2 regions of the Brevibacterium ihuae genome follow, and region 2 is predicted to be linked to the other one. Evidence: riboswitches for the same ligand, from Rfam matches in the RefSeq annotation. Region 2 holds a riboswitch; the other holds the start of a gene.

Region 1 (14,858 bases), 680 kb from region 2:
CGGGCCTTCGACATCGGCGGCCCGGACACGATGAGCTATGCGGAGATGATGCGCCGCTACGCCGAGGTCGTCGGTCTGCCGAGGCGTCGCGTCCTCACCGCCCCGGTGACGACTCCGCGCCTGGGCGCACAGTGGATCGGTCTCGTCACGCCCGTGGACGCCGGGCTCGCCGCGCCCCTCATCGGCAGCCTCCTCCACGACACCGTGGTGACCGAGCGCGATCTCGAGAAGCTCCTCGACCCGCCGCCCGGTGGCACCCAGTCCTTCGCCGAGGCGGTGCGCGCGGCAGTCGAGAGGGGCGAGGACGGGCGAGGCCTCGACACCCGGCGGTGGCGGCGGGTGCTGCTCACCTCGGCCGGGGCCGTCGGAGCCTGTGCTGCGGTCGGGACGATTCTCACCGACCCCGACAACGCCTGGTACCGGTCGCTGCGGAAGCCGGACTGGCAGCCGCCGGCGGCGGTGTTCCCCCTCGTGTGGACGCTGCTCTACGCCGACATCGCGGTGATCTCCGCACTCGTCGCGGCCGATGGCCTCGAGGAGGGGAAGCGCAGGACGCTGCGCGGCGACGCGCTCGCCCTCGGAGCCAACCTCGTCCTCAACGCCGGCTGGACCGGGCTGTTCTTCCGCGGGAAGAAGCCGGTGCTCTCCACCGTCGAGGCGGCACTGCTCGCACTGAGCTCGGCCGACCTCGTGCGTCGGGCCGCGCGATCGGCTCCGCAGCGCGGCGTCGCCCTCGCCCCCTACGCCGCATGGACCGGTCTCGCCACCGCGCTGTCCGGCTCGATCGCGCGCCTCAACCGGGGCCGCTGACCCGGGGCCGCTGACCCGGCCCACGTCAGTCCTCGGAGGTCGGCACACCACGCATCCGCGATCCCACTGCGCCGTAGGATCGAGCCATGACGCACTCCACGGCACGGGGCTGGGCCCTGCTCACCGGAGCGATCGCCGCCGAGGTCGTCGCGACCCTCTCCCTCAAGGCCGCTCTCGAGGTCCCCGCGCTGTTCGTCGTCGTCGGGTTCGGATACCTCATGGCATTCGCCCTGCTCACCCTCGTCCTCCGCACCGGCATGGCACTCGGGGTGGCCTACGGGGTGTGGGCGGCAGCCGGGGTGGCACTCACCGCCCTGCTCTCCGCTGTGATCTACGGGGAGCCGCTGACCCCGCTCACGGGGCTCGGCATCGGACTCGTCATCGCCGGGGTGCTGTGCGTCGAGCTCGGGTCGCACGGGGGCCGCAGGGCACCGGTGCGCGATGCGGGTGCGGGCTCCGAGGGCGACGGACTCCCACCCGGCCGGGACGCTGCCGGGCCGGGTCCGCGATCGACCGGGCCCGAGGTCGCCTGATGGCGTGGCTGTTCCTCATCGGTGCGATCATCACCGAGGTCAGCGGCACCCTGGCGCTGCGGATGGCGGCGCGCGGGGGACGGGGCTGGTTCGCGGTCGTCGGCGTGGGCTACGTCCTCGCCTTCACCCTGCTCGCTCTCGCGCTCGGTGCCGGGATGGCGCTCGGCGTGGCCTACGGGATCTGGGCGGCGGCCGGGGTCGCACTTACCGCGCTGCTCGGCAGGCTGCTGTTCGGCGAACCCTTCACCTGGGTCATGGGCGTCGGCGTGGCCCTCATCATGGGCGGGGTGCTCCTCATCGAGGTGGGAGCGCACTGATTTCTGCGGCGGGCAGGGGCGCCCCGGCCGTCAGGCGAGCGATTCGTGACGGCGGTGCCCGCGGCGGCAGAACCGGTGGCCGCAGCACCCGCGGCGGCGGTGCCGATGAGCGCAAAGGGCGATGCGCTCAGGCGTCGTCGACGAGCTCTGCGATCGCGGCCATGATCTGCTCGGTGAGCGCCCGGCGCTGCGGTCCCGCCGGCTGCTGACGGGCCGGGGCGGGGATCGGCTCGCCGAACCGGACGGTGAAGGTCGCCGGCCGGGGGAAGCGCTGCTCGACGGCCATGACGTCCTCGGTGCCCATGATGCCCACGGGGACGATGGTCGCCCCGGTGCGGATCGCGAGCTCGGCCGCCCCCGTCTTCCCGGTGCCGATCGCCCCGGTGCGGGTCCGGGTCCCCTCGGGGTAGATACCGAAGATCTTGCCCTGGCGCAGGATGTCCTCGCCGTCCTCGAGCGCCTTGACCGCATCCGCGGTCGATCCGCGCCTGACCGGGAAGCTGCCCACCGCCTGGAAGAAGGTGCGGGAGGCGAGGCCCTTGGGTCCCTTCCCGGTGAAGTACTCCTCCTTGGCCATGAAGCACACCTGCCGCGGGGAGAGCGCTGACAGGTACACCGAATCGACGAACGAGCGGTGGTTGCTCGCGATGATCACCGGGCCGGTCAGCGGCACGTTCTCCAGACCCGTGACGGTGGGCCGGTGGACCAGGCGGATGGACCGGCGGAAGGCTGCGCGCATCGCCTCGTAGGAGCGTCCGCTGGGCACGGACACCGTGGATTCGGGAGTGGACATGGGAACAGGATAGTGGGCGGCGGGCGCGCGGACCGGGTGGCACGCGGGGCGGTCGGTGCCGGAGCGCGAGGTGCCGGCCGGGATCGTGCCCGGCCGGCGTGCGCTCGTGGTCAGGCGCAGCGCGGGCTCAGACGTACGCGGTGTCGAAGAACGCCCGCTCGAGTCCGACGACGTGGCGCCACACGGCGGTGAGGCGCTCGCGTTCGGCGGGGTCGTCGGGGAACACCCGGTCGAGCTCGTCGACGAGGAACTGCACCCATTCCCGGAAGTCCGGACCGCGGTGGAGCTCGATCCATTCGCGGTGGACGTATCGCTCCGGCATCTCCGCCGTGCGCTCACCCCAGTCGAGGTAGAGCCATTCGGCGATGACGAGGAGGACGAGGAGATGCGGGTAGGACCGGGACCGGGCGGCATCGGTCATGGCGTCGCGGAACGCCGCGGTCGTGGGGGTGAGGGCGGGTGCAGTGCGGTCGGTCTCCGCGACGCCGAGCTCCTCGAATGCCCGCTGGAAATACCCGTCCTCGTCCGCGGCGAGCATCCCGAGCTGGCGGGAGAAGCGGAGCTTCGCGGGCACGCGGTCGGCGAATGCGACGCAGCCCCCGAGCATCGACAGGAATGTGTCGAAGAACTGGTAGTCCTGCACGAGATAGCCGGCGAGCACGCCGTCGTCGAGCGTGCCCGCGAACAGCTCGCGGACGAACCGGTGGTCGACGGCGGTGTCCCAGTCCTCCGCTGCCGACGCGCGCAGGGCGGCGACGGCGCCGCTGGGGTCGACGGTGACGGTGGTGGCGGTGGGATCGGGTGATGACGGGCGGTTGTCGGACATGGTGTCTCCTTTCGCGGATCGGACGCTGACGCCTGCGGCAGCGTGTCGACAGGAGAGGCCCGAGCGGAAGGTGCTGATCGCGGGGGCGGCGGCATCCGCGGGACGAGCGCCGCTGCGTCCGCCCTCGGGCGCGCACGGTGCGGACACCGCGACACGACTTCCTCCGCCGGTACTGACCGGATCAGGTTCGAGGGTCTGCTTCCGCACTCTCAGCGCCCGCGTTCGGCGCTCCCCTGTCGTACGGTTCGATCGTACCCCCGGTCCCGCGGATCCGAGGGAACGGCGAGCTATTGAGTTCGGCCTCGGCTCCTCCTTCGGTCGCTCGCGACCGAAGGAGGAGCCGACAGCTCCGAGCCGATCAACCGCCGTCGGGCAGCGGGGTGAGCACTCCCACGCGCCAGGACCGACCTTCGCGGAGGAGCTGATAGATGAACCTCTCGCGAGGAGCGCCGCCGTATGTCCAGGTGACGTCTGCCCAGATGCTGTGGGATGACGAGGCGATGACCTCGACGACCTGGTCGATCTCCTCGATCCCCGAGTACTGCCCCCAGCTCGCGGAGAAGAAGTCGTGAGTCTGCTGTCGACTGGAGACCGGCACCGTCTGCTCGGGGAAGGCGATGAGCGCCGGCACCGCGTAGAGGTTCGCGATCCGATCGCTGTCGCGGGCGAGCAGCGCCTGGGCGTACTCATCGAAGAAGTCATGGGCGATGGTTTCGATTGAGGTATCCATGACGCTCACGCTAATCGGGTATCCCGTCACGCCGGTGGCGGGATTAGGATTCCGACCATGGAACCGCGAATCCAGCTCGCCGCCCGATCACGCGACGGGCACCTGGCCCTTCGCCGAGTCGAACGCCAGCAGGCGCTGATCGAGCTGCTCGCCGGAGCCGCGCCGACGATGCTGGCGACCACGGAGATCGCGCAGCGGCTCGGTGTCTCCCCCCGAACGGTCGAGCGCGACCTGGAGAGGCTGCGCGACCTCGGAGTCCCCTTCACGGCGCGCCGCGGCCGGGGAGGCGGCTACTCCCTGACGGTGCACGGGGAGCGGCACCACATCACGCTCGACACCGCGGAGATCGCCGCGATCATCTCCAGCCTCGCCATCGTCGGCCCGAACTCCAGTCCGTCTGCCGGATCCGCGCTGGCCTCACTCATCGCGGCACTGCAGCCCGAGGAGATGCCGGGGCAGCAGGGAGCGTCGCGGACGTTCAGAACCGGCACGGAAGCAAAGGTGACCTGAGGTTCCGCAGGGCGGTGGTGACCTGAGGTCGCGCAGGGTGTCACTTGACTGGGGAAGGCAGAAAGTCCCCGATGCTTCCATCGGGGACTTTGAAGCGCCCTGGGTTTCGTTCCGATCCAACTGAAGGAGAATCGGAACATGCCCAAGAAGTACACCCCCGAGCTGCGTGAGCGCGCCGTACGGATGGTCCTCGAACGTCAGGCCGCGCAGGGTGGGCCTCGTTCGCACTCACTCCGAGCCGTGGCACCACAGCTCGGTGTGGGCGAGGAGACCCTGCGGATGTGGTGCAACCGCCACGGCCACGAGGTAGCCCAGGAACAGGTCGGCGAGGACCTGCAGGAGGAGAACAAGCGCCTGAAGCGTGAGCTCGCCGAAGCCCGCCGCGCCAACGAGATCCTCAAAGCCGCCTCGGCTTTTTTCGCATCAGTACCAGAATGAGGGTATCCCGGCGGGGCTGGCTCGTTTATTCGCTGCTTTCGTAGCTTGTCCGCGATGTGCCGTCTCTCCGGGACCCGCGGTGCTGGAAGTGGGCGTGGCCTGATAGGAGCCTGCTGGTTCGACTGCCCAACTGAGGCGTGCCCGTCCGCGTTCGGCACCGCAGCTCGCGCAGTACCGGACTGGGAAGGGGACTGTCATGACTGTCATCGGTATCGACGCTCACAAGGACTGGCACACGCTCGTCGCGGTGGACGAGGTGGGCCGGAGAATCAAGGAGCTCACGGTCGAAGCACGTGCCGGGGGGCATCGAAAGATCTTGACCTGGTTGGAAGGCTTCGAGACCGTCACCGTCGCGGTCGAGGACTGCCGCCACCTGACCCGTCGGCTCGAGGCTGACCTGCTCGAGGCCGGACATCGAGTCGTTCGCGTGCACACCAGGTTGATGGCTGGCATGAGGCGCAGCAGCCGGGAAGGGACTGCTGACGGTTTAGTTGACTCCGGGGTTTATGCCGCCAGAGCGACGGCCTTGTGGTGAACAAGCTCGTATTCAACCGGAGTCAGTTTACCCAAACGCCGTTGCCGACGCTTCCGGTGGTAGGTCCGCTCGACCCAGTGGACGATCGATGTCCGCAACCTCGCTCGCGTGTCCCAACGGCCCCGGTCGAGGACGTTCTTCTGCAACACAGCGAAGAACGATTCCATCGCCGCATTATCACCAGCAGCGCCGACCCGACCCATCGATCCGACTAGCCCGTAACGCCGTAGAACCTGCTGGAACTTACGAGAGCGAAATTGCGACCCGCGATCCGAGTGAACGACACACCCTGCCACGGCTCGCGGTCCGCCACGACGAGCCACAGCGTCATCAATCGCCGCCACAGCCAGACGAGATTTCATCCTCGAATCGATGGCATAACCGACGATTCTGTTGCTGAACACATCCTTGACCGCGCACATATACAGCTTGCCCTCACTGGTGTGATGCTCGGTGATATCGGTCAGCCACAACTCGTTGACTGCCTTTGCTGTGAAGTCGCGTTCGACGAGGTCATCACACACTGGCGGGCCGGGCTTCTTACCGTGCTTCCGGGCTCGTTTGATCGTGTGGGAGAACAGCTCCTGCTGCGAGCACAGCCGCCACACACGACGTTCAGAGGCGCTGTATCCGCACGCCTGGAGCTCATCAGCGATGAACCGGTGCCCGAACTCAGGATCGTCCGTATGAACGTCGTAGGCGGCATTGATCAAGTGCGCCTCCTCGAGTTCCCGGTCAGAGACAGGTTTCGCGCACCACTTGTAGAAACCCTGCTTGGTAAAGCCGAGTACCCGGCAGGCCACTGCCACCGGCACCCCGGCGGCAGCAAGGTCGAGGACCAGCGGGTACATCATTTTGGGTGATGACCACCGAGCTTCAAGTTCGCTTGCGAGAGATACGCTGCAGCCTCGCGGAGGATCTTGTTCTCCCGCTCGAGTTCCCTGATCCGCTTCAGTGCTGCTGCCTGGGCGCGAGACTCCTCGACATCACGAGAGGGCTCGAGTCCGTGCTCACGCAGGCGTGAGTCACGCACCCAGGCCTGGAGAGCTGACTTCGAGATGCCGAGGTCGGCGCAGACCTGCTTCTGGGTCATCCCCTCACCCAGGAGCTCGAGAGCTGATTGCTTGAACTCATCGGTGTAGATCTTTGGCATGACTTCCATCCTTCCTGGAACTTATCCAGTCGTGAAGTCAACTAAACCCTCAGCAGTCCCTAGCCGCGCTCGGCAGCGATGTGGTCCGGGTGCCTCACGGTGCGGTAGCCGCGCTTCTTCAGCAGCCGCTCAGCAGCGTCGAGCAGCTCCTTGCTCGAGGTGCCCAGCGGCGGGCCAAAGCTGGCATACCCCGGCATCCGGGTCAGACGGCGCGGCGCTTTCGGCGGCTCCTGGCGCATCGCCCGGAGATGCTGCCGGGTGCGGGGCAGGATGCAGCCGACCAGCGAGACCATCAGCAGGATGTAGATGCTGGCGAACCATACCGAGGAGTGGACGTCGAACAGCTGGAAGGTGTCGAGGACTTCTCCCCACTGCCCGTTGTCCTCGATGAAGCTTGCCACCCGGGCCGGATCCTGGATGCGCTGGGGCAGCAGGGAAGCCGGGATGATGGCCAGCGCCAGCATGAGCAGCAGGATCAGCGCCGCTCGCATGGTGGTCAGCTGCCGCCACGCCCACCGCAGCAGCCCCACGAACCCGATGTCGGCCGGTGCTGCCTTCGTCGGCGGGGTCGCTCCGGGCGCGCCGGATCCGCTGGTGGAGTCGGACTGCTGCGTCGATGTTGCCGCCCGTTCCTGATGCAACGGCTTCATGGTCACGGTCTCGCTTCGCCCACCGCTGCTTTTTAGGTGAGTTGCAGGTCGGTGATGCAGGTGGCGCCTTCGTCGGTGGTGGTGAAGTCCGAGGCGCCCGTCCGGCCGTCGTAGCTGATCTCGATGGTGCCGTTGATGTCGCTGGGCACCCAGAAGCCGACGAACCCGTTGTCGAAGGTGGCCACCTGCTCGTCGACCACGACGTCCCCAGTAGTGCTGTCGGTGATTTCGACGTCGACGGTTGCGTTGCTGAGCTCACCCTGGCAAGTGGTCAGGCTGTGATAGAAGCAGTCATGTGTCTGCTCGACGTAGGGGGCGATCGACAGATACGACAGGTTCTGCGGCAGGTCCAGGACCACTTCCTGCCTGTTGTCGGTCAGCACCAGCTCATCGGGATAGACCGATGCGATCAGGTCTGCTGGTCTTTCGGCTGTCTCGAGCTGGTCCAGATGATCGATGATCTCGACGGCATCCATGTCGTCGAGGTCGTAAGTGTTAAGGAACTCAGCCTGCGAGCCGGTGCTGGGTGATGGTTCGGAGTCTGCTGCCGGGGCGCATCCTGCCAGCACCAGCGAGAGTGTCGCTGCAGCGATCGCTACTCGTTTCACGTTCATCTCCTTGTCGTTCGGGCGGGTGCCTGAGGGTCAGCATGCGCAGGAGTGAGGACTGCGAATGCGTGGTCTCACTGAGTGGGCGGGGGTGTGTCAGATGATGGTTTCGAAGCCGCCGATCATGCCTTGCAGGCTGTTGACCCATTGGGTCCAGACGCCGCTGACGAGCAGCACGCCGATGATGATGAGCATCGCGCCGCCGATCCTGCTGATCAGGAGGTGGTGGTCTCTGGCCCACTGCAGCCTGCCGGTGCCCTTGACGATGAGTACGGCAACGACGATGAACGGCACGCCCAGTCCGAGGCAGTACATCAGCGTCAGCATGGCACCGCGCCAGATGCCGTCGGTGCCGGTTACCCCGAAGCTGGTCGACAGTGCCAGCACCGCCGCCAATGTGGGGCCCATGCACGGTGCCCAGCTGAGGGCGAAGGTGGCGCCCAGGGCGGGGGCGCCCCACAGCCCGGCGGGTGGACGCTTGGAGATGCGGGCGGTGCGCTGGAACATGCCGATCCCGCCCATGAACACGATGCCGGCGATGATGACGACGACACCCATCACGCGGTTGAGGACATCGGCCCACTGGCTGAGCAAGACACCGGCGAGGCTGAACGCCAGGCCCATCGACACGAAGACCGCGGCGAAGCCGACAATGAACAGGGAAACCCCGATGACGACCCGGCTGATCTTCCGGTCGGTCAACGCGGCGGCACCCAACCCGGTGACGTAGCCGACGTAGCCGGGGACCAGCGGCAGGACGCACGGGGAGAAGAACGAGACCGCCCCGGCCAGGATGGCCACCGGGATCGCCAACAGCATCGGACCGGACAAGGCGGTCTGCGAAAAGGTCTCACCGATGGAGGCTGTGAGTGTCATGCCGGCTCGTCCAGCACGTCGCCGATCAACGCTTTGAGGGTGGACTCGTCCACAGCTCCCATCACCCGCGCCGCCGCCCTGCCCTGGGCGTCCAGGACCACGGTGGACGGGACCGCCTGCGGGGGCAGCACCGCACCGAGTGCTGCCACACCGAGCCCGTCCTGATCGAGCATGGACGGAAACGTCAGATCGAAGGTCCTGGCGAACGCGTCGGCGGCCGGTGCCTCATCGCGAACATTGATGCCCAAGAACTTCACGCCGTCGGCTTGGTATCGCTCGTAGTTGGCCTGCAGTGCGGGGGCTTCCTTGCGGCACGGAGGGCAGGCGGCGTACCACAGGTTTAGCACCACCGGGGCTCCACGCCAGTCGGCAAGGTCGAAGGCAGTGCCGTCGGTGTACTCGCCGGCCAACTCGATCGGCTCACCCCGCTCACCGATGGGCAGTTGGGTGATGACCCCGGCCCCGGAAATATAGCCCTGCTCATTGACCTCCGGCACCTGGTCGGCCAACTCGTCGGCATCGCTGCCGCACCCGGCCAGGCCAAGCGCGAGGAGGACGGTCAACGAGCCTGACCGGCGGATCATCGAACGACGCGACAGAGGTGAGAGCATCCTTCTTCTTCAACTCGCAGGAAAACGACTCCCTCCATTCTGGTCGAGCCGCCACTGGTGAAAGGACCAGGGTTCTTGAAGATTTGACGAAGATTGTCCTGGTGACAGCCCCGCCGAGGTGAGACGGGTTACATTCGAATCAGCGTGCGGCCCGACGGTGCCGTGCGCTGTCTCCCCGGAAGTTCAATTCCCCCGACAGGTCAACGCGGAGGCCAGGATGAGCGAACACAGCGGACATCTGCCAGTCGACGGAGACCGCAAAGCCCTCCGGATCTCCGGGTGGCTGACGGGAGTGTATTTCGTCATCGAGCTGGTCATCGGGCTGTGGTCCGGGTCGGTCGCGGTGATCTCCGATGCCTTCCACACGTTCTCGGCTGTCGGCGGGGTGCTGATCGCGCTGGTCGCCCAGCGTCTGAGCCAGCGCCCCGCCACTGCGCAGGAGACTTTCGGGTGGGCCCGCGCGGAGATCATCGGGGCTTTGTTCAACGGACTCTTCCTCGCCCTGATGGCCGCCTACGTGTTCTACATGGGGGCCATGCGGCTGGCCGATCCGATCGAGCTGCCCACCACGGTGATGCTCTGGGTGGCCGCCGGCGGCATTGTCACCGAGCTCATCGCATTCTGGCTGCTCTACCAACGTCAGAAGACGAACCTGAACATCAAGGGCGCGTTCTGGCACATCCTGCAGACCGTCGTCGGCAGCCTCATCATCATCATCTCCGCGGTGGTCATCCGACTGACAGGCTTCCTCGCGATCGACCCGCTGCTGGGCATGGTCTTCGGCGTGGTGCTGCTGTGGGCATCGTGGACCATCATCCGGTCAGCCCTGAGAATCCTGCTCCAGGGCACCCCCGAACACCTCGACCTGCCGGCAGCGATCGCCGCGCTGGAGGAGATCGACGGGGTTGAGGACGTCCACCACGTGCACGCCTGGACCATCACCTCAGGGCGCACCGTCTTCTCCGCGCACCTGCACGTGGCCAACCCGGCCCAGCATGAGGCCGTGCTGGAACAGGCGACCGACTTGCTCACCGACCGGTTCGACATCTACTTCTCCACGCTGCAGATCGAGCGCACCTGCCCGGCCGAGGCCGCCACGAGCATCGACATCACCAGACCCCCCGAGCGCGGGACAGACCCGGGCATTTGAAGGTTTGACGAAGATTCCGGCCGCAGCGGGCGCTGAGGGCTGTGTGCCACCAGCACTGGGGACAGACTGGGTACATGCGGGCTGAACGAACCGACCACCACCCTGGCGGACGCATCGTCGTCGCCGAGGATGAAAAGCCTCTGGCGCAGATGGTGGCGACCTATCTGAGCCGAGACGGCTTCCACGTCGAGCAGGCACACACCGGAGTCCAGGCGCTCGACAGCGTCAGGGCCGAGGAGCCCGACGTGCTGATCCTCGACCTCGGACTGCCCGGGCTCGACGGAATCGAGGTCTGCCGCCGCGTGCGGGCGATGTCGGAGTGCTACGTGCTGATCCTGACCGCCCGGGGGAGCGAGAACGACAAGCTCCTGGGGCTTGCCGCCGGCGCGGATGACTACATCACCAAACCCTTCAGCGTCCGGGAACTGGTCGCCCGAGTCCACGCCGTGCTCAGGCGTCCCCGCACCGGAAACCCACCCCAGGACTCCGTCCGCGTCGTCGGTGATCTCACCATCGACCTCGCCGGCCACGAGATCCGGCGGGCTGACGCGGTGCTTCCCCTGACACGCACCGAGTTCGACCTGCTGGTCGCCTTGTCTGCAACACCCAACCGCGCGCTCTCCCGCCGGCAGCTCATCGACGCCGTCTGGGACACGTCGTGGGTCGGCGACGAACGGATCGTCGATGTCCACATCGGACACCTGCGGCGCAAGCTCGGTGAAGAGCCCGACGGTGGCGGCCTCATCGAGACCGTCCGCGGCGTCGGATACCGAATGGTGCCCCGATGAGACTGCGCAACTCCGGCTTGGCCGCCCGCCTGTTCGCCACCCAGCTGATCGTGGTGGCGGCAAGCCTGCTCGGAGCGGTGGCAGTCGCCACCCTGGCCGGGCCCCCGCTGTTCCACGAACACCTGGAGCTGGCCGGCATCCCGGGAGGATCCCCGGAACTGTTCCATGTCGAACAGGCCTACCGCGACGCGAACCTGATCACCCTGGCAGTGGCCCTGGGCACCGGTCTGGCCTGCGCGCTCCTGGCCAGCTTCCTGCTCTCCCGCACGATCCGCACCCCGCTGGAACAGCTCACCGCTGCGGCAGCCGAAGTTGCCCATGGCAACTACGACGTGCGCGTTCCGGTGCTCGGCGCCGGCGTCGAGCTCGATTCCCTGGCCCGGGCGTTCAACATGATGGCCGACCAGCTGACACGCACCGAGGAAACGCGGCAGCGCATCCTGTCCGACCTCGCCCACGAGATGAGCACCCCGGTCTCGGTCCTCTCCGTCTACCTCGAGGGGCTGCAGGACGAGGTCGTCGAGTGGAACCCCACCACCGACGCCGTGATGGCCGAACAGCTGGCACGCCTGACACGCCTCGTCGAAGACATCGACGATGTCTCCCGCGCCGAGGAAGGCCGGATCGACCTCGACCCGGCCCCCCTGCCCCTCGCCAACCTGCTCGAAACTTGCGCCGCCGCAGTCCGGGAGAACTATGCGGCCAAGGGAGTGACGCTCACCACCGCGGCCGACGCCGACGTCCTGATCGCCGACCGGCAACGGCTGGCACAAGTCCTCGACAACCTCCTGTCGAACGCCCTGCGCCACACCCCACCGAAGGGAACCGTCTCCCTCACCGCCACCGGCACCAGCGACACCGTGCTCATCCGCGTCACCGACACCGGCGACGGCATGACCGCCGACCAGCTCACCCACATCTTCGAACGCTTCTACCGCGGCGACACCGCCCGCGACCGCGACCACGGCGGCTCCGGCATCGGCCTGACGATCTCCCACGCCCTCATCGCAGCTCACGGCGGCACCCTCACCGCCGCCTCCGCCGGCCCCGGACACGGCTCCGAGTTCACCATCGAACTGCCCCGCACCCCTGGAAAGGCCTACCCGTGAGAACAAACACCTTTACTCACATACCCCCCGGGGGTATAGTCGGGGTTGTTGGAGGCTCTCTCCACCTCTCCGAGCCCACTAGTCAGGAGCACATCATGACCGCATCCTCCCGCCAGCTGCCCCTCGCATCGGCAGGATGTGCCTGCTGCGCACCAGCCGACACCGCCACTACAAACGCAACCGGCAGCAGTGCTGAGCCGGTCTCCACGGTCACGCTCGCAGTGGAGGGGCTGACCTGCCAGGGCTGCGCCTCGCGGGTAACCAACGTCGTGCAAACACTGGATGCGAACGCCCAGGTGGACGTCACGCTGGTGCCCCACGGCCAGTCCACTGTCACGGTGAACAGCAGCGCACCGGTGGACTCTGCGGCGCTGCAATCGGCGCTTTCCGCGGCCGGTTACCCCGCAGCAGAAGCCTGATCGGCTACCCATCCCCGACTGTGAAGGACAACGATGAGCAATCCGGAGCACCACCACCAGCACCACGACGATCACCTCGACGCGGGCAGCCACGGACAGGCGATGCCGCAGGGACACGGGCACTCAGCCCTCGATGAACGCCCGGCACCGGCCCACGGTGGTCATGCCGGGCACGACCATGACGAGCATGCAGGCCATGGGGAGCACGCCGGGCACAGTGTTGCGATGTTCCGGAACCGGTTCTGGGTCAGCCTGATCCTGTCGGTGCCGGTCGTCATCTTCAGCCACATGGTCGCCGACCTGCTCGGCTACCAGGTGCCCGAGTTCTTCGGCTCGGCCTGGATCGCCCCGGTGCTGGGCACCGTCATCTACGTCTACGGCGGCATGCCCTTTCTCAAGGGCGGGCTCAATGAGCTGAAATCACGGCAGCCGGGGATGATGCTGCTGATCGCGATGGCCATCACGGTGGCCTTCGTCGCCTCCTGGGCCACCAGCTTGGGCATCGGCGACTTCATGCTCGACTTCTGGTGGGAGCTGGCGCTGCTGGTCACCATCATGCTGTTGGGGCACTGGCTGGAGATGCGGGCACTCGGTGCGGCATCCGGTGCGCTCGACGCGCTGGCCGAGCTGTTGCCCGACGAGGCGGAGAAGGTCACCGAGTCCGGGATCGTCACCGTCCCGATCGCCGAACTGCAGACGGGTGACACGGTGTTGGTCCGGTCCGGGGCCCGGGTGCCTGCCGACGGCCGCATCATCGACGGGCACGCCGAGTTCGACGAGTCCATGATCACTGGTGAGTCCAAACCCGTCCCGCGTGAGCTCGGTGACAAGATCGTGGCCGGCACCGTCGCCACGGACAACGCGGTGCGTCTAACCGTGGAAGCCACCGGCGGCGAGACTGCCCTGGCCGGCATTCAGCGGATGGTCGCCGACGCGCAGGCATCGTCGTCGCGGGCACAGGCACTGGCCGATCGTGCCGCAGCGCTGCTGTTCTGGTTCGCGTTGGGGGCCGGCATCATCACTGCACTCATCTGGACGCTGCTGGGCGCGCCGGACCAGGCAGTCATCCGCACCGTCACAGTGCTGATCATCGCCTGCCCGCACGCACTCGGACTGGCGATTCCGCTGGTGATCTCTATCTCGACTGAGAAGGCCGCCCGGTCAGGCTTGCTCATCAAGGACCGGCTCGCGCTGGAGCGGATGCGCTCGATCGATATCGTGCTCTTCGACAAGACCGGCACTCTCACGCAGGGCGCGCACGCAGTCACCGGGACCGCCCATGTGTCAGGAATCAGCGAAGGCCGCGTGTTGGCGCTGGCCGCCGCCGCCGAGGCCAACAGCGAACACCCGGTGGCACGTGCGATCACCGCAGCGGCAGCCGAAAACCCGGAAGCGGCCGCGGCGCGCCTGCAGGCCAGCGAGTTCACCGCAGCCGCCGGTCGCGGGGTCCGCGCCGTCGTCGAGGGTTCCGAGATCACCGTGGGCGGGCCCAACATGCTGCGCGACTACGGACTGGAATCCCCAGCCGAGATCGCCGCCGACGTCGCGGAATGGACCCAGCGCGGCGCCAGCGTCCTGCACATCGTCCAGGACCGGACGATAATCGGGGCGGTCGCCCTGGAGGACCAGGTGCGGTCGGAGTCCCGAGCCGCAGTCCACGCCCTGCAGGAACGCGGTGTGAAGGTCGCGCTCATCACCGGCGACGCGCAACAGGTCGCCGACGCCGTCGGCCGCGACCTCGGTATCGATGAGGTGTTCGCCGAGGTGCTCCCGCAGGACAAGGACTCCGCCGTCATCGACCTGCAGAACAGGGGACTGGCGGTGGCGATGGTCGGCGACGGCGTCAATGACGCCCCCGCCCTTGCCCGGGCCGACGTCGGCATCGCGATCGGGGCCGGCACCGACGTGGCGATGGAATCGGCCGGCGTCGTGCTGGCCAGCGACGACCCGCGAGCAGTGCTGTCGATGATCGATCTGTCGCGGGCCAGCTACCGCAAGATGA
Region 2 (14,858 bases):
CATGATGTCCGGCAGCGCGAGCCACATCTCCCGGGAGAGCGCGTTGCGCTTGGACGGACGCGACAGGACGAGGGTTCCGATCCCACCGGAGACGGTGAGCTCGAAACCCTCGACCAGAGCGTGATCGCTCATGCGCCGTGCGTCAGTTCGACTTCGACGGGACCGAGCGCTGCTCCTCGCCGTCGTAGGCCGACAGCGGACGGATGAGCGCGTTGGAGGCCTGCTGCTCCATGATGTGCGCCGTCCAACCGGTGATGCGGGCCATGACGAAGATCGGCGTGAACTGCGGGGTGTCGAAGCCCATGAGGTGGTAGGCCGGGCCCGACGGGTAGTCGAGGTTCGGGTAGATCCCCTTGCGCCCGACAAAGTCCTCCTCGAAGGCGTTGTACAGGTCGAGGAGATCGGTCGCGCCCTTGGCCTCGACCATGTCCTCGAAGGCCTTGCGCATGGTGGGCACGCGCGAGTCGCCGTTCTTGTAGACGCGGTGGCCGAAACCCATGATCTTCTCCTTGTTCTCGAGCGCCTTGTCGATCCACGCCGAGGCCTTGTCGGCGGTGCCGACCTCCTCGAGCATCGCCATGACGGCCTCGTTGGCACCGCCGTGCAGCGGTCCCTTGAGGGCGCCGATCGCACCGGCGACCGCGGAGTACATGTCCGAGGTCGTCGAGGTGATGACGCGGGCGGTGAACGTCGAGGCGTTGAAGGAGTGCTCGGCGTAGAGGATCATCGACACGTCGAAGCAGCGCACGACCTCCTCGGCCGGCACCTCGTCGAAGACCATCTTGAAGAAGTTGGCCGCGTAGCCGAGGTCCTCGGTCGGTGCGACCGGGTCGAGGCCGTGGCGACGGCGGTGGTCGACGGCGACGATGGTCGGCAGCTGGGCGTACATCCGCTCGGCCTTGGCGAGGTTCGCCTCCGGCCCCTCGACATCGGCCTCCGGGTCCACGGCGCCGAGGTAGGCCGCCGCGGTCTGCACGACGTGCATCGGGTGGCAGTCGGTGGGCAGGGAGAGGATGAGATCGATGAGCTTCTGGTCGATCGCGCGCTGGCCGCGCTCCCGGGCGGTGAACTCCGCGAGCTGCTCGGGCGTCGGCAGCTCGCCGTGCCAGATGAGGTAGGCGACCTCCTCGAACGAGCAGTTCGCGGCGAGCTCCTGCACGGGGTAGCCGCGGTAGGTCAGCGAGTTCGTCTCCTGCACGACCTTGGAGACCTTCGTCGTGTCGACGACGACGCCGGCGAGGCCCTTCTTGATGTCCTGATCGGTCACTGGTGACCCTCCTGAGAGAAGTTGAAGACGGCGGCGTCGAAGTCGTTGTACGCCGCGTAGTCGATGGTTTCGTAGAGGTCGGCCCGGGTCTGCATGCCGTCGAGCAGCGTCACCTGGGTGCCGGTGTCGCGAATGGTCTGCAGACCGGACTTGATCGCGCCCATCGCCAGGCGCAGCGTGGTGACCGGGTAGATCACCAAGCGCACGCCGGCGTCGGCGAGCTGCTCGGTGGTGAACAGCTCGCTCTTGCCGAACTCGGTCATGTTCGCCAGGATCGGCACGTCGACGGCCTGCGCGAAGGTCTCGAACTCGCCGAGGTCGCGCATCGCCTCGGGGAAGATCATGTCCGCTCCGGCGTCGATGTAGGCCTTGGCCCGCTCGATCGCGGCGTCGAGGCCCTCCCCGGCGCGCGCGTCGGTGCGGGCGCAGATGACGAAGTTCTCGTCCCGGCGCCCCTTGACGGCCGCGGAGATCCGCTTGACCATCTCCGAGGTGCCCACGACCTCCTTGCCGTCGAGGTGGCCGCACCGCTTGGGGTTGACCTGATCCTCGAGGTGCATGCCGGCGAGGCCGGCATCCTCGAACTCCTGGACGGTGCGGGCGACGTTCATCGCCTCGCCCCAGCCGGTGTCCGCGTCGATGAACGTCGGGAGGTTCGTCACCCGGGAGATCGCACGACCGTGGTCGGCGACCTCCGTCAGGGTGGTCAGACCGATGTCGGGCAGACCCTGCGCCGCGGAGAACGCGCCGCCGGAGATGTAGATGCCCTCGAAGCCGATCTGCTCGATGATCTGGGCGTTGATCGGGTTGATCGCACCCGGGAACTGGACGATCTCACTGCCGGCGAGCAGTTCGCGGAACCGCCTGCGCCGGTCGGCGGGTGTGGTGGTGGCTCCGAGCATCTCAGAAGATTCCCTTCGATCCGGTGTGCTCGAGGCCGTCGACCGCGAAGCTCAGCTGCGCGACGTCGTCGGCGCCGAGGTTCTCGAGGTTCTGGGCGAGGTCGAGGAACCGGTCCTGCTCGGCGTCGGACACGATGCCGTCGGCCAGGGTGCGGAACTTCTCGACGTAGTTCGCCCGGGCGAACGGACGCGCACCGTGCGGGTGGGCGTCGGCGACGGCGATCTGGTCCTCGATCACCGAGCCGTCCTCCATCTCGACGACCACACGACCGCCGAAGGCGATCTCGTCCGGGTCGGTCGAGTGGTAGCGGCGGGTCCACTCGGGATCCTCGGTGGTGACGATCTTGTGCCACAGCTCGACGGTCTCCGGGCGGCCGGCGCGCTCGGGGGCGTAGGACTTCTCGTGGTGCCAGCCCTGGTCCTCCATCGCGACGGCGAAGATGTACATGATCGAGTGGTCGAGGGTCTCGCGCGAGGCCTTCGGGTCCATCTTCTGCGGGTCGTTCGCCCCGGTGCCGATGACGTTGTGGGTGTGGTGCGAGGTGTGGATGATGATCTTGCGGATCTTCGACTTGTCCTCGATCTGCGCTCCCATCCGGCGGGCGAGGTCGATGAGCGCCTGCGCCTGGTACTCCGCGGAGTGCTCCTTGGTGTAGGTGTCGAGGATCGCGCGCTTGGCCTCGCCCTGGCTCGGCAGCGGCACGGTGTAGCGGGCCTCGGGACCGGACAGGATCCAGGCGATGAAGCCGTCCTCACCCTCGTAGATCGGGCTGGGAGCGCCTTCGCCGCGCATCGCACGGTCGACGGCTTCGACGGCCATCTTGCCGGCGAACGCCGGGGCATGGGCCTTCCAGGTCGAGATCTCGCCCTTGCGGGACTGACGGGTGGCGGTGGTGACGTGGAGCGCCTGCTGGATGGCTTGGAAGGTCACCTCGGTGGGGAGCTTGAGCAGGGCGCCGATGCCGGCCGCGGCCGAGGGGCCGAGGTGGGCGACGTGGTCGATCTTGTGCTCGTGGAGGCAGATGCCCTTGGCGAGGTCGACCTGGATCTCATAGCCGGTGGCGATGCCGTTGATGAGGTCCTGGCCGCTGATCCCCTTGTGCTGGGCGACGGCGAGGATCGGCGGGATGTTGTCACCAGGGTGCGAGTACTCCTTCGCGAGGAAGGTGTCGTGGAAGTCGAGCTCGCGGACGGCGACTCCGTTGGCCCAGGCGGCCCACTCCGGGGAGATGCGCTCGGACAGCTGGAGGCCGAACACCGGGGCGCCCGGCTTCGACGGGTGGGTCTGTGCCTGCTCGCGAGCGTGGGTCGGGGCCCCGCGGCGCACCGAGGCCGCGGCCACGGAGGCGTTGTCGATGATGCGGTTGATGACCATGTCGGTGACGTCGGCGTCGACGGCCACCGGATCGGAGGCGACCTCGGCGATCTTCCAGGCCAGCTGCTCTTCGCGCGGCAGGTCCTCGGAGCTCTTGTAGGTCCGGACTTCGTGATTGATCATGGAGATTCTCCTCGTGTCGACGTCGACCGCCGGAGGTCCGCCGCGGGTTTCGGCGAGCGGCCGTCCGTTCCACTGTATGCCCTGGTTCTGGAGGCGAGGTGCCGCGGGTAACAATTTATCTCGATATCAAGATACTTGGTTCGTCGGGGCCTCGGCAACCCCCGGCCCGGGGCACCGCAGCTCACCTCGCACGGAGCCGCTCAACGCGTTCTTCCCCGCCGGGGCGACGTGTGCGAGCATGGGGCCATGACCCGCACCGCACTCGACTTCGACGACAACTGGCTCGACCCCGAGGAGCTCGCCCGGTTCCGGCGCCGGATGCCGATCACGTACGTCAACGCCGTCCCCGTGCAGCTCGCGGACCACGGGCAGGTGGAGAAGATCGGCCTGCTGCTGCGCACCGCCGAGGACGGCACGCTCGGCCGGGAGATCGTCGGCGGCCGGGTGCGCTACCACGAGCCGCTCCGCTCGGCGCTCGTGCGCCATGTGGAGAAGGACCTCGGCCCGCTCGCGCTGCCGCAGATCCCCCCGGCGCTGACCCCGTTCCACGTCGCGGAGTACTTCCCCACGCAGATGGGGCCCTCGCCCTATCAGGACCCGCGCCAGCACGCGGTCGCCCTGTGCTACATCCTGCCGATGCAGGGCGAGTGCTCCCCGCGCCGCGATGCGCTCAGCCTCGACTGGCTGACCCCGGCCGAGGCGATCCGCGAGGACGTCGTCGCAGAGATGTGCCACGGCCAGGAGCACATCGTGCGCGCCGCCCTGGCCCACCTCGGCATCCTTCCCTGATGCACTGAGGCACCGAGGTTCTGAGGTTCTGAGAAGCCTGGGGTTCCGAGGCGCCTGGACCTGAAGGCTTGAGGGTTTGAACGCCTGAAGGTCTGCAGGGCCTGAAGATCTGGTGGACTGCAGTGCCTGAAGGTCTGGTGGTCCGAACACAGCGGTCCCGGCGCCCTCGCGCGCAGCCCGCCCCTCGAACTGCGCGGTATCCGAGACCGAGCGCGCAATTGCGCGTCACGTTCCGGATACCGCGCAGTTCGCCCATGAGTCCTCCCGTCCATGGGCCTTCTCGTCCACGGGTCCCCCCGTCCACGAGTCCCCCACGGACTGCACGGACCCCGCCTCTGCGCTATGCTCGTCCTCACGACAGGGGAGCGCCACCAGGGCGCTGAGAGTGCGAGCATCGCAGACCCTCGAACCTGACGCGGTTCATACCGCCGGAGGAAGTCGAGTCTCTTCATCCCCTCCTGCCATTCACAGGAGGATCCACCATGGCACCTTCATCGTCATTCCCCGAACCCGCGGACCGGGTTCCCGCGGACACTGCTCCCGCGGACTCCGTCTCCTCCGACCGAGTTCCCGCGGACACGGCTCCGTCCCCGGCCTCGGCCTCGGGCGCAGACGCGCGTCCGCCCACCCCGGAATCGGACCCCGCGCCGCCGAGCCGTCTGCGCTGGCGGGTCGTCGACATCGTCGTCGCCTCGGTGCTCGGCGTCGCGGTGGGCGTCGTGTTCTGGGTGTGGTCGACGGCCTGGTCGACGCTCTCGCTGCCGTTCCTCGCCTTCCCGCCCGCCGCGGGCCTGCTCACCGGCGTGTGGGTGCTCGCCGGGCCGCTCGGCGCGATGATCATCCGCCGCCCCGGCGCCGCGCTCTACTGCGAGATCCTCGCCGCCGCCGTGTCCGCCGTGCTCGGCACCCAGTGGGGCATGCAGGTCCTCATCTCCGGCGCGCTCCAGGGCCTCGGCGCGGAGCTCGTCGTCCTCCTCTTCCTCTACCGCCGCTTCGGCCCGGTCGTCACCCTGCTCTCCGGACTCGGGGCCGGACTGTTCCTGGGCCTCGGCGAGAACCTCATGTACAACACCGAATGGCAGCCGGCCTGGCAGCTCGTCTACCTCGCCGCGGCCGGCGTCTCTGGGCTCGTGCTCGCCGGGGGCGGCACCCTGCTGGCGGTCCGGGCGCTGCGCCGCACCGGGGTGCTCGCCCCGCTCGCCTCCGGCCGCACCGCCGCCGAGGTGTGAGCCGGCCGATGCGCACCACCGGCCGCCCGGCCCCGGCAGTGAGCACCTCCCGGGGGCCTGCGGTCATCACCGCCCGCGGCTACGGCTGGCGGCACGCCGGCCGGAAGGCGCCCGCGCTCGCCGACATCGACCTCGCCGTGCCCGCCGGTCAGCGGGTGCTCCTCGTCGGCGCCTCGGGCTCGGGGAAGTCGACGCTCCTCCACGCGCTCACCGGAGTGCTGCCGGCCGACTCCGGGCACCGCACCGGGGAGCTGCTCGTCGACGGCCGTCATCCCGATCCAGCGCGCGGCCGCTCCGGGCTCGTCCTCCAGGATCCCGAATCCCAGGTGATCCTCGCCCGGGCCGGGGACGACGCGGCCTTCGGGATGGAGAACCTCGGGATCGACCCCGCTGACATCTGGCCGCGCGTCGACGCCGCGCTGCACACCGTCGGCCTCGGTCCGGGCGGAGCCGCCGCTGCCGAGGCGCGCGCCCGGCTCACCCGCACCCTGTCCGGCGGGCAGAAGCAGCGCCTCGCGCTCGCCGGGGTGCTCGCGATGGAACCGGGGCTCATCGCACTCGACGAGCCGACGGCGAACATTGACCCCGCCTCGGCCCCGGTGCTGCGCGATGCCGCGCTCCGCGCGCAGGCGGTCACCGGGGCCACCCTCCTCGTCGTCGACCATCGCGTGGACCTGTGGTGCGATCACGTCGACCGCGTCGTCGTCCTCGACCGGTCGCGGATCGTCGCCGATGGCACCCCGGACCTCCTCACCGACCCCGGACTCCGCGACCTGCTGCGCACCGCAGGCGTCCGCATCCCCGGCACTCCCCCGCCACCGGCACGACGGCCCGCCGCCGGAGGGGAGGCGCTGCTCACCGCCCGCGACCTGGCCGTCACCCGTCCCGGCCGGCGGGAACCCGTCGCAGGCGGCATCGACCTCACGCTCTGCGCCGGCACGGCGACCGCGCTCGTCGGGCCGAACGGAGCGGGGAAGTCGACGACCGCGCTCACCCTCGGCGGGCTGCTGCGCCCGGCGGCCGGCGCGATCCGGGCGACCGACGCGCTGCTCCGCACCCACCGGCCGGTCCCCCGCCGCAGGGAACCGGCCGCGTGGCGCTCGCGCGAGCTCGTCACCCGCATCGGCTCGGTGTTCCAGGAGCCCGAGCACCAGTTCCTCACCGACTCGGTCGCCTCCGAGCTCGCCTTCGGACTCCACCGGGCCAGGCTCCCCGAGGCGCGGATCCGGGACCGGGTCGAGGAGCTGCTCGGCGTGCTGCGCCTCGCGCACCTCGCCCGCGCCCACCCCCACACCCTGTCCGGTGGGGAGAAGCGGCGGCTGTCCGTGGCGTGCATGCTCGCCTGCTCGCCGCCCCTGCTCGTCCTCGACGAGCCCACGTTCGGGCAGGATGCCGCGACCTGGGAGGGGCTGCGCCTGCTGCTCACCGCGGAGCTCGACCGCGGGACCGGGATCCTCCTCGTGTCCCACGACGAGCCGTTCATCGCAGCGCTCGGGGCGCACGAGCACCCCGTCGGGGTGCGCACGGCGGAGGGCGCGGCATGAGCACACTCGCACCCCGGGCCACGCCGCTTGTGCGCTGCAACCCGGTGACCAAGCTCGCGGCCGGGTTCATCCTCATGTTCGCCGTCCTGCTCAGCGTCGACGTCGTGTCCGCCGGGGTGCTCCTCCTGCTCGAGCTCGCGCTCCTGCCGCTCGCCGGCCTGCCGTGGCGCACCGTCGTGGGTCGGACGTGGTTCCTCCCGATCATCGCGCTCACCGGCGGCTGGAGCACTGCGCTGTTGGCGGAGAAGACCGGGGCGACCGTCGTCGACCTCGGTCCGGTGCTCCTGACCGCGGACTCGCTCACGGCCGGGGCGGCGATCGGCCTGCGCACCATGGCGCTCGCGCTGCCGGCGGTCGTGCTCCTCGCCACGATCGACCCCACGGATCTGGCCGACGGGCTCATCCAGAAGCTCCGCGTGTCGGAGCGCTTCGCCCTGGCGGCGCTCGCTGCCGGGCGGCTCGTCTCCCTGTGGATCGCGGAGTGGCAGGTGCTGCGGATGGCGCGGCGGGCGCGCGGGGTCGGCGGTTCCGGGCCGCTGTCCCACCTCGGCGCGTTCTTCCCGGTGATGTTCGCCCTCCTGGTCCAGGCGATCCGTCGCGGCACCCGCCTGGCGATGGCGATGGAGGGGCGCGCGTTCGGGGCCCCGGGCCGCACCTGGGCCAGGACCTCGCGCTTCGCCGCGCGCGACCTCGGGCTCCTCGCCGGGGCACTGCTCATGGCCGCGACCGCCGTGGGCGCGGCGATCGCGACGGGCTCCTGGAACCTCATCGTGTGAGATGCGCCCGGGGCGTGGGGGCGCGGGCGGTGCGGCGCGGCTGACCGAACTGCGGAGTATCCGAAAGCGGGCGCGCAATTGCGCGTCGCGTTCTGGATACTCCGCAGTTCGACGGTGAGGGCGCGCGAGTGAGCGGCCAGGTGGGGGCGCGTGTCACCGAGTGACGGGCGCGGTCGCCCTACCGAGTGATGAGAGCGACGCTGTGGGCGACGGTGAACCAGGCGTCGGGGCCCTCGCCCCAGCTGCGCCAGCCGTCCGCGATGCGCTCGAGCTCCTCCTGGGAGGCGAAGCCGTAGGCCACGATGTCCTCGGCGAGCGCGGTGCGTGAGACGCGGTCGGCCCAGGTCTGGGACCACCAGCCGCAGTCCTCCGGGTTCGCGAACACCCACGGCCGGGACAGGTAGTCGACGGCGGCCGGCCCGTGGCCGAGCACCCGCGGTGCCGCGGCGTTCGTCCAGGCGCGGAGGAACACCCCGGCGTCGGGCTCGCCGCCGTTGCGGCGCGCGGTCTCCCGGTAGAGCTCGAGCCAGCGGCCGATCTCCGGGGACTCGGGGTGCCAGCGGAAGCCGGCGTAGTCGGATTCGGTGACGGACACGGTGCCGCCCGGGCGGACCACGCGGATCGCCTCGGCGAGCGCGGTGACCGGATCCGCGACGTGCTGGAGCACCTGGTGGATGTGGACGGCGTCGAAGGAGGCGTCCGCGAAGGGCAGCGCGTGGCAGTCGGCGACGACGACGTCGATCGTGTCGATGCCGCGCCGCTGCGCCTCCCCGCGGGTGAGCGCGGCGCTCTCCTCGGCCCGCTCCACCGCGGTCACGTGCGCCACGTGCCCGGCGAGGTCGCAGGTGATCGTGCCGGCGCCGGAGCCGATGTCGAGGATCCGCATCCCGGGCTCGAGGCGTGCGAGCAGGTCCGGTGCGCAGCGCTGCGCGGTCCGCCACGAGTGGGAGCGGATCACCGATTCCGCGTACCCGTGGGTGTACTTCGGCTGTGCGCTCATCGCAGCTCCTTCAGCAGGTCCTTGAACCAGGCCCGCCAGTCCTCGACGGCGCCTGCGCTGTCCAGTCTGCTGATCTGGAAGGCCGCCGTGCTCCGGACATCCGCACTGCGGACAGTGCTGCCGGACGCTTCACCCGTACCGCCGGCGGGTGTGGCGCCGCGGGCCGGCGCCTTGGCACCGATCGTGGCGGTCACGCGGGGGCCGTCGGCGAGTCTCGCCCCCCAGTACCGCCACTTCTCCGAGCCCGAGGTGGTGGGCTCCTCGGCGAAGGGCACGTCGCCGAGCCCGGTCCGGCCCGCCATGAGGGCCTCGACCGCAGTGAGCGCGGCATCGGGATCGCCCGGCACCGTCTTCGACACGCTCACCTGGAAGGTCCCATCCCCCGACTGGCCGGGCACCCGGCGCCCGATCTGCTGCTCATAGGCGACCGCCGCGCTCTGCGCCCACCAGCCGGCGTTGTCGACGAGATCGCGGACGAGCGCGTGCGCAGCCTCCGCGAGTCCCGCATGGTCGGCCTCGGCACCGCCTGCGTGATCGAGGGCTGCGGTGATATCCGACCAGCTCAGGCCGGTCGCGTTCGCGATGGCGGCGGTGCTGCCGGGACGGGTGCTCATGGCGGAGTCCTCTCATCGGGGTGTTCTGGCGGTGGGGTGGATCGGCGAAGGGTTCTCGCCGTTCAAGGGGCAGCGGCACCGAGTGGCCGGGACACCGAGCGCGGGATTCCGCACCGAGGAGCACGATCCCCGCAACCGGCGCACCGGTCCCGGATCGACCGCAGCGGCACCGCCACCCTCCCTGCGGGAACGGCAGAGATCCCAGCGGATGCGGCGGCATAACCCCCTGCGGATCCGACATGGCCGTGGTCAGGCGGGTCTTTCCGCGACGGCGACGAGGAAGTCCCCCGGCGGGGTGAACGGCCGCAGCGTCCAGGTGGAGAAGCGCGCGGTGACGGAGAGCCCGGCGCCGGCGAGATCGGCCTCGAAGTCCTCGAACGCGTACCCGCGCCCGGCGCCGAACCCGCATACCAGGCGGCCGCCGCGGCGCAGCGCGCCAGCGAGGTTGCCCATGACCGCCGCGCGGCTGGCCGGATCGAGGAAGGTCATGACGTTGCCGGCCGAGACGATGATGTCGAACCCCTCGTGGGCGCCGCCGTCGAGCGCCGCGAGGTCGAACTCGGCGATGTCACCGACAAACCAGTCGGCGGCCGGGTAGGTCTCCTGCGCCTCGGCGATGAGGTAGTCGTCGAGGTCGACGCCCACCACCTCGTGGCCGCGCTCGGCGAGGTAGCCTCCGACGCGGCCGGTGCCGCAGCCGGCGTCGAGGATGCGGCTGCGCCTCTCGGCCATCGCATCGATGAAGCGCGCCTCGCCGTCGAGGTCGCGCCCGTCGGCGGCGAGGTCGCGCCAGCGCTGCGCGTAGCGCGCCGAGTGCTCGGGGTCGCGCTCCCGCATCCGATCCCATATGTGCGAGTACGTCATGCGGTCATCCTACGGACCCGGAGCCCCGCCTGCCCGGGTCCGCGGCCGGCACGAGCTCGGCGAAGACCTCTGCGAGCACGTCGACGACGTGGGAGATCGCGGGCTGGTCGGCCATCGCCTCGTGCACGAGGACGACGATCCGCCTGCCCCCGGCACTCCACCCGGGGACGAGCCGGGCGGTCGACGGCGCGAGCGACATCGTCACGGGCGTGGCGAGCGAGAAGCCCATTCCGCTGCCGACCATCGCGAGGGCCACGGCCGAATCGACGACGATGTGTGACTCCCGCGGCGCGATGCCGAGCTCCGCGCACGCGAAGCGCATCGCCCGGCCGAACGTCGAGTCGTTGCGCGGGAGGATCCACGAGCCATCGGCGAGATCCGCGGCGGTCGGGTCGGGCAGGTGGGAGGCGGTGACGACATTGAATGCCTCTTCGCGGACGGTCCGCATGAGCAGCCCTCGCTGCGGGGCGAGCGGGGACGAGGGATAGTCGATGCCGATCCCGACGTCGATCCGCCCCTCGAGCACCGCCGAGGGCATGATCTCGACGTCGACCTCGCGCGCCTGGAGACCGATCCCGGAACCGGCGAGCTTGGCGGCGGCGGGGCCGAACGCCACGACCGAGGCGGATCCGAACACCCCGAGGGTGACCCCGTGGAGGCTGTCGTCGACCCTGCCGCGGATCGCCTCGGCGGCCTGCGCCTCGGCGGCGAGGATCGCCCGCGCACGGCCGAGCAGCAGCCGCCCGGCCTCGGTGAGGGTGAGCGTGCGGCCCGAGCGGACGACGAGGTCGGTCCCGACGACCCGGCGCAGCGCGCTCATGTGCTGGCTCACCGCCCCGGGCGTGTAGCCGAGCAGGCGGGCGGCCGCGGTCATCGTCCCATGGTCGGCCACCGCGACGAAGGTGCGGAGCTGGCCGAGCGACCAATTCATCGTCCACTGCATGGTGAGAGCCTACCTTTCAGTGTTACTGACAGAACAGTTGACGATTGTTCGCTTGTCTCAACGATGACGAGACCCCACGATGGGAGCACAGCGAACGTGATGCGCCTCACACGCATCCCGGGCCGGGCGCGACCGCGCCCCGCTCGGCACCGAGTTCCCAGACCGCGGGAGGATCGATGACCACGGGATCAACCCCACAGGTGGCTCCGACGCACGCCTCCGTCGTCATCGTCGGCGGCGGCATCATGGGCACGGCCACGGCCCACTACCTCGCCGAGGCCGGGGTCGAGGACGTCGTCCTCGTCGAGCGCGACGAGCTCGGCTCCGGCTCGACCTCGAAGGCCGCCGGGGGCCTCCGCTCCCAGTTCTCCGACGAGGTCAACATCGCGCTCGGCGCGCGCAGCCTCGAGACGTTCCGGCGGTTCCGCTCCGATTTCGACCAGGACATCGACCTCGTGACGAGCGGCTACCTGTTCCTCCTCGACGACGAGGAGGACGCCGCGCGGTTCGAGCGCAACGTCGCGCTCCAGCAGTCGCTCGGCCAGAGCTCCCGGATGGTCACCGTCGCCGAGGCCGCCGAGCTCTCCCCCGTCATCAGCACCGCCGGCCTCGTGGGCGGGGCCTTCAACCCCGACGACGCGCACTGCACCCCCGAGGCCGCGGTCGCCGGATTCGCCCGCGCGGCCCGCCGCCGCGGCGTCACCGTCCTCAGGCACACCGAGGTCACCGACATCGTCGTCGAGGACGGCGCGGTGACCGGGGTCGAGACGAGCCGCGGCCCGATCACCACCTCGGCCGTGGTGTGCGCCGCAGGCGCCTGGTCGCAGGCGCTCGGTGCGATGGCCGGGGTCGAGCTGCCGGTCACCCCGCTGCGCCGCCAGATCATGGTCACCGAGCCGGTCGACTTCGACGCCCGGAAGCTGCCGTTCACCATCGACTTCTCGACCTCGTACTACTTCCACTCCGAGGGCGACGGACTGCTCATGGGCGCTCCCGAGCTCACCGACGTGCGCGAGTTCGACACCCACCGCGATCCGGAATGGATCGAGCACCTGAGTCGGCTCATCGCCCACCGGACGCCCGCCCTCGAGGACGTGTGCATCCGCCGCGGCTGGGCGGGCCTGTACGAGTGCTCGCCGGACCACAACGCGCTCATCGGCTCCGCCGTGGACGTCGACGGCTTCCTCTACGCCTGCGGGTTCTCCGGTCACGGATTCCTCCAGGGGCCGGCGGTCGGCGAGGTCCTGCGCGACCTCTACCTCGGCCGGGAGCCCTTCGTCGACATCTCCCCGATGAGCGTCGAGCGCTTCGCCGCGGACGCCCTGCGGGTGGAGCTCAACATCGTGTGAGCCATGGCACCATGGCACCAGACCGAACCCAGCACCGATCCCGTTCAGAGAGGACACCCCACCCCATGACCGCTCCTTCCACCGCGACCGCCCTGCCCGGCCACGACGCGATCCTGGACCTCGCCCGCAGCGGGCTCTCCGCCTGCGGGGTCGACCTCGACTCCCTGCTCGCCGGCGATGGGGCCGGCGGTGAGACGATCACGCTGCGCTCCCCCATCACCGGTCAGGTGCTCGGACAGCTCCCGGCGGACTCCCCCGAGTCCGCCGGTGACACGATCGGGAAGGCGCACGAGGCGTTCCTCGCCTGGCGCGACGTCCCCGCACCGGTCCGCGGCATGGTCGTCCAGCGCTGGGGACAGCTCCTCACCGAGCACAAGGAGGACCTCGCCAAGCTCGTCACCCTCGAAGCCGGGAAGACCCCGTCCGAGGCCGCCGGCGAGGTGCAGGAGATGATCGACATCTGCGAGCTCGCCGTCGGGCAGTCCCGGCAGCTGTTCGGCAAGACCCTGCCGAGCGAGCGGCCCGGCCACCGGCTCATGGAGACCTGGCACCCGCTCGGCGTCGTGGGCATCATCTCCGCCTTCAACTTCCCCGTCGCGGTCTACTCGTGGAACACCGCGCTCGCGCTCATCTGCGGCGACTCCGTGGTGTGGAAGCCCTCGGAGGTGTCGACGCTGTCGGCGATCGGTGCGAACGCGCTGCTCGCCCGCGCGATCGAGGAGCACGACGGTCCGGCCGGGCTCAACGGGCTGCTCATCGGCGAGCGCGCGATCGGCGAGCCGCTCGTCGACGACCCGCGCGTCGAGCTCGTGTCCGCCACCGGCTCCGTCCGGATGGGTCGCGAGGTCGGCCCGCGCGTGGCACAGCGGTTCGGCCGCTCGCTCCTCGAGCTCGGCGGCAACAACGCCGCGATCGTCACCCCGAGCGCGGACATCGACCTCGCGCTGCGCGGCGTGGTGTTCGCCGCCGCCGGCACCGCAGGACAGCGCTGCACCACCCTGCGCCGGCTCATCGTCCACTCCGACATCGCCGGAGAGCTCGTCGACAAGATCGTCGCCGCCTACGGCACCCTGAGCATCGGCTCGCCGACCGCCGACGGCGTGCTCGTCGGCCCGCTCGTCAACCAGGCGTCCTTCGAGCGGATGCAGGAGTCGCTGCGCGCCGCCGAGGCCCAGGGCGGGGAAATCCTGTGCGGCGGGAAGCGCGTGCTCGAGGACGAGGCGGCCGACGCCTTCTACGTCGAGCCCGCGGTCGTGCGGATGCCGGGGCAGACGGAGATCGTCGAGGAGGAGACCTTCGCGCCGATCCTCTACGTCATGGAGTACACCGACTTCGACGCCGCGATCGAGCTCAACAACGCGGTGCCGCAGGGACTGTCCTCGGCGATCTTCACCTCCGAGCTGTCCGAGGCTGAGCGGTTCATCGCGCGCTCGGACACCGGCATCGCGAACGTCAACATCGGCACCTCGGGTGCGGAGATCGGCGGCGCGTTCGGCGGTAACAAGGAGACCGGCGGCGGCCGCGAGTCCGGCACGGATTCGTGGCAGGCCTACATGCGGCAGGCGACGAACACGATCAACTACTCCGGCGAGCTGCCGCTCGCACAGGGGGTCGAGTTCCTCTGAGTCCGGATCGCTGCGGGCGCGGGTGATCCGCCGCGCGCAGCCCACCGCCGATGCCGCCGTTCCCTCCGGGGAGCGGCGGCATCGGCGTGTCCGGGCCGCGTGCCAGACTGATGACCATGGCGTACACGTGCACCGAATGCGGTCATTCGAACCCCAAGTGGCTCGGCCGCTGCCCCCAGTGCCAGGCGTGGGGCACCTTCGAGGAGACCGGACCCGCTGCGAGCACGGTGCGGACGAAGGCCAAGGCCGCTCCGGCGGGACGCCGGGCGGCACCGATCACCGGGGTCGACGGCACGCTGGCCCGCGCCCGGCCCACCGGCGTCGGCGAGTTCGACCGCGTGCTCGGCGGGGGCCTCGTCCCCGGGGCGGTGATCCTCCTCGCCGGCGAGCCCGGTGTCGGCAAGTCGACCCTGCTCCTCGACGTCGCCGCCCGCACCGCACGCACCGCCGGCCGGGCG

Evidence for each region. Region 2 has a riboswitch for thiamine pyrophosphate ahead of C1A17_RS07340 (ECF transporter S component). Riboswitches for the same ligand answer to the same signal wherever they lie in the genome.
Region 1: another riboswitch for thiamine pyrophosphate. It lies ahead of C1A17_RS10190 (TenA family protein); the one in region 2 lies ahead of C1A17_RS07340 (ECF transporter S component).

Annotation. Positions count from the first base shown of each region.
Region 1 covers NZ_FXWZ01000003.1:1,091,282-1,106,139, forward strand. Annotated here, with positions in the region: gene C1A17_RS10170 (tryptophan-rich sensory protein) at 1-810, shown strand, start outside; gene C1A17_RS10175 (DMT family transporter) at 897-1,343, shown strand; gene C1A17_RS10180 (DMT family transporter) at 1,343-1,660, shown strand; gene C1A17_RS10185 (lysophospholipid acyltransferase family protein) at 1,788-2,453, opposite strand; gene C1A17_RS10190 (TenA family protein) at 2,581-3,279, opposite strand; TPP riboswitch at 3,421-3,524, opposite strand; gene C1A17_RS10195 (nuclear transport factor 2 family protein) at 3,638-4,009, opposite strand; gene C1A17_RS10200 (helix-turn-helix transcriptional regulator) at 4,067-4,519, shown strand; partial or broken gene C1A17_RS10205 (transposase) at 4,658-4,945, shown strand; gene C1A17_RS10210 (IS110 family transposase) at 5,154-5,492, shown strand; one part of gene C1A17_RS10215 (IS3 family transposase) at 5,462-6,385, opposite strand; one part of gene C1A17_RS10215 (IS3 family transposase) at 6,388-6,645, opposite strand; gene C1A17_RS10220 (cytochrome c biogenesis ResB family protein) at 6,705-7,295, opposite strand; gene C1A17_RS10225 (CueP family metal-binding protein) at 7,328-7,909, opposite strand; gene C1A17_RS10230 (cytochrome c biogenesis CcdA family protein) at 8,000-8,779, opposite strand; gene C1A17_RS10235 (TlpA family protein disulfide reductase) at 8,776-9,390, opposite strand; gene C1A17_RS10240 (cation diffusion facilitator family transporter) at 9,608-10,540, shown strand; gene C1A17_RS10245 (response regulator transcription factor) at 10,615-11,328, shown strand; gene C1A17_RS10250 (sensor histidine kinase) at 11,325-12,437, shown strand; gene C1A17_RS10255 (heavy-metal-associated domain-containing protein) at 12,533-12,856, shown strand; gene C1A17_RS10260 (copper-translocating P-type ATPase) at 12,890-14,858, shown strand, end outside.
Region 2 covers NZ_FXWZ01000003.1:415,670-430,527, forward strand. Annotated here, with positions in the region: gene C1A17_RS14535 (enoyl-CoA hydratase/isomerase family protein) at 1-132, opposite strand, end outside; gene C1A17_RS07320 (bifunctional 2-methylcitrate synthase/citrate synthase) at 143-1,267, opposite strand; gene prpB (methylisocitrate lyase) at 1,264-2,169, opposite strand; gene C1A17_RS07330 (MmgE/PrpD family protein) at 2,171-3,667, opposite strand; gene C1A17_RS07335 (DUF4916 domain-containing protein) at 3,914-4,456, shown strand; TPP riboswitch at 4,806-4,910, shown strand; gene C1A17_RS07340 (ECF transporter S component) at 4,939-5,685, shown strand; gene C1A17_RS07345 (ABC transporter ATP-binding protein) at 5,694-7,229, shown strand; gene C1A17_RS07350 (energy-coupling factor transporter transmembrane component T family protein) at 7,226-8,005, shown strand; gene C1A17_RS07355 (class I SAM-dependent methyltransferase) at 8,184-9,005, opposite strand; gene C1A17_RS07360 (hypothetical protein) at 9,002-9,619, opposite strand; gene C1A17_RS07365 (class I SAM-dependent methyltransferase) at 9,869-10,483, opposite strand; gene C1A17_RS07370 (LysR family transcriptional regulator) at 10,488-11,426, opposite strand; gene C1A17_RS07375 (NAD(P)/FAD-dependent oxidoreductase) at 11,603-12,775, shown strand; gene amaB (L-piperidine-6-carboxylate dehydrogenase) at 12,841-14,400, shown strand; gene radA (DNA repair protein RadA) at 14,517-14,858, shown strand, end outside.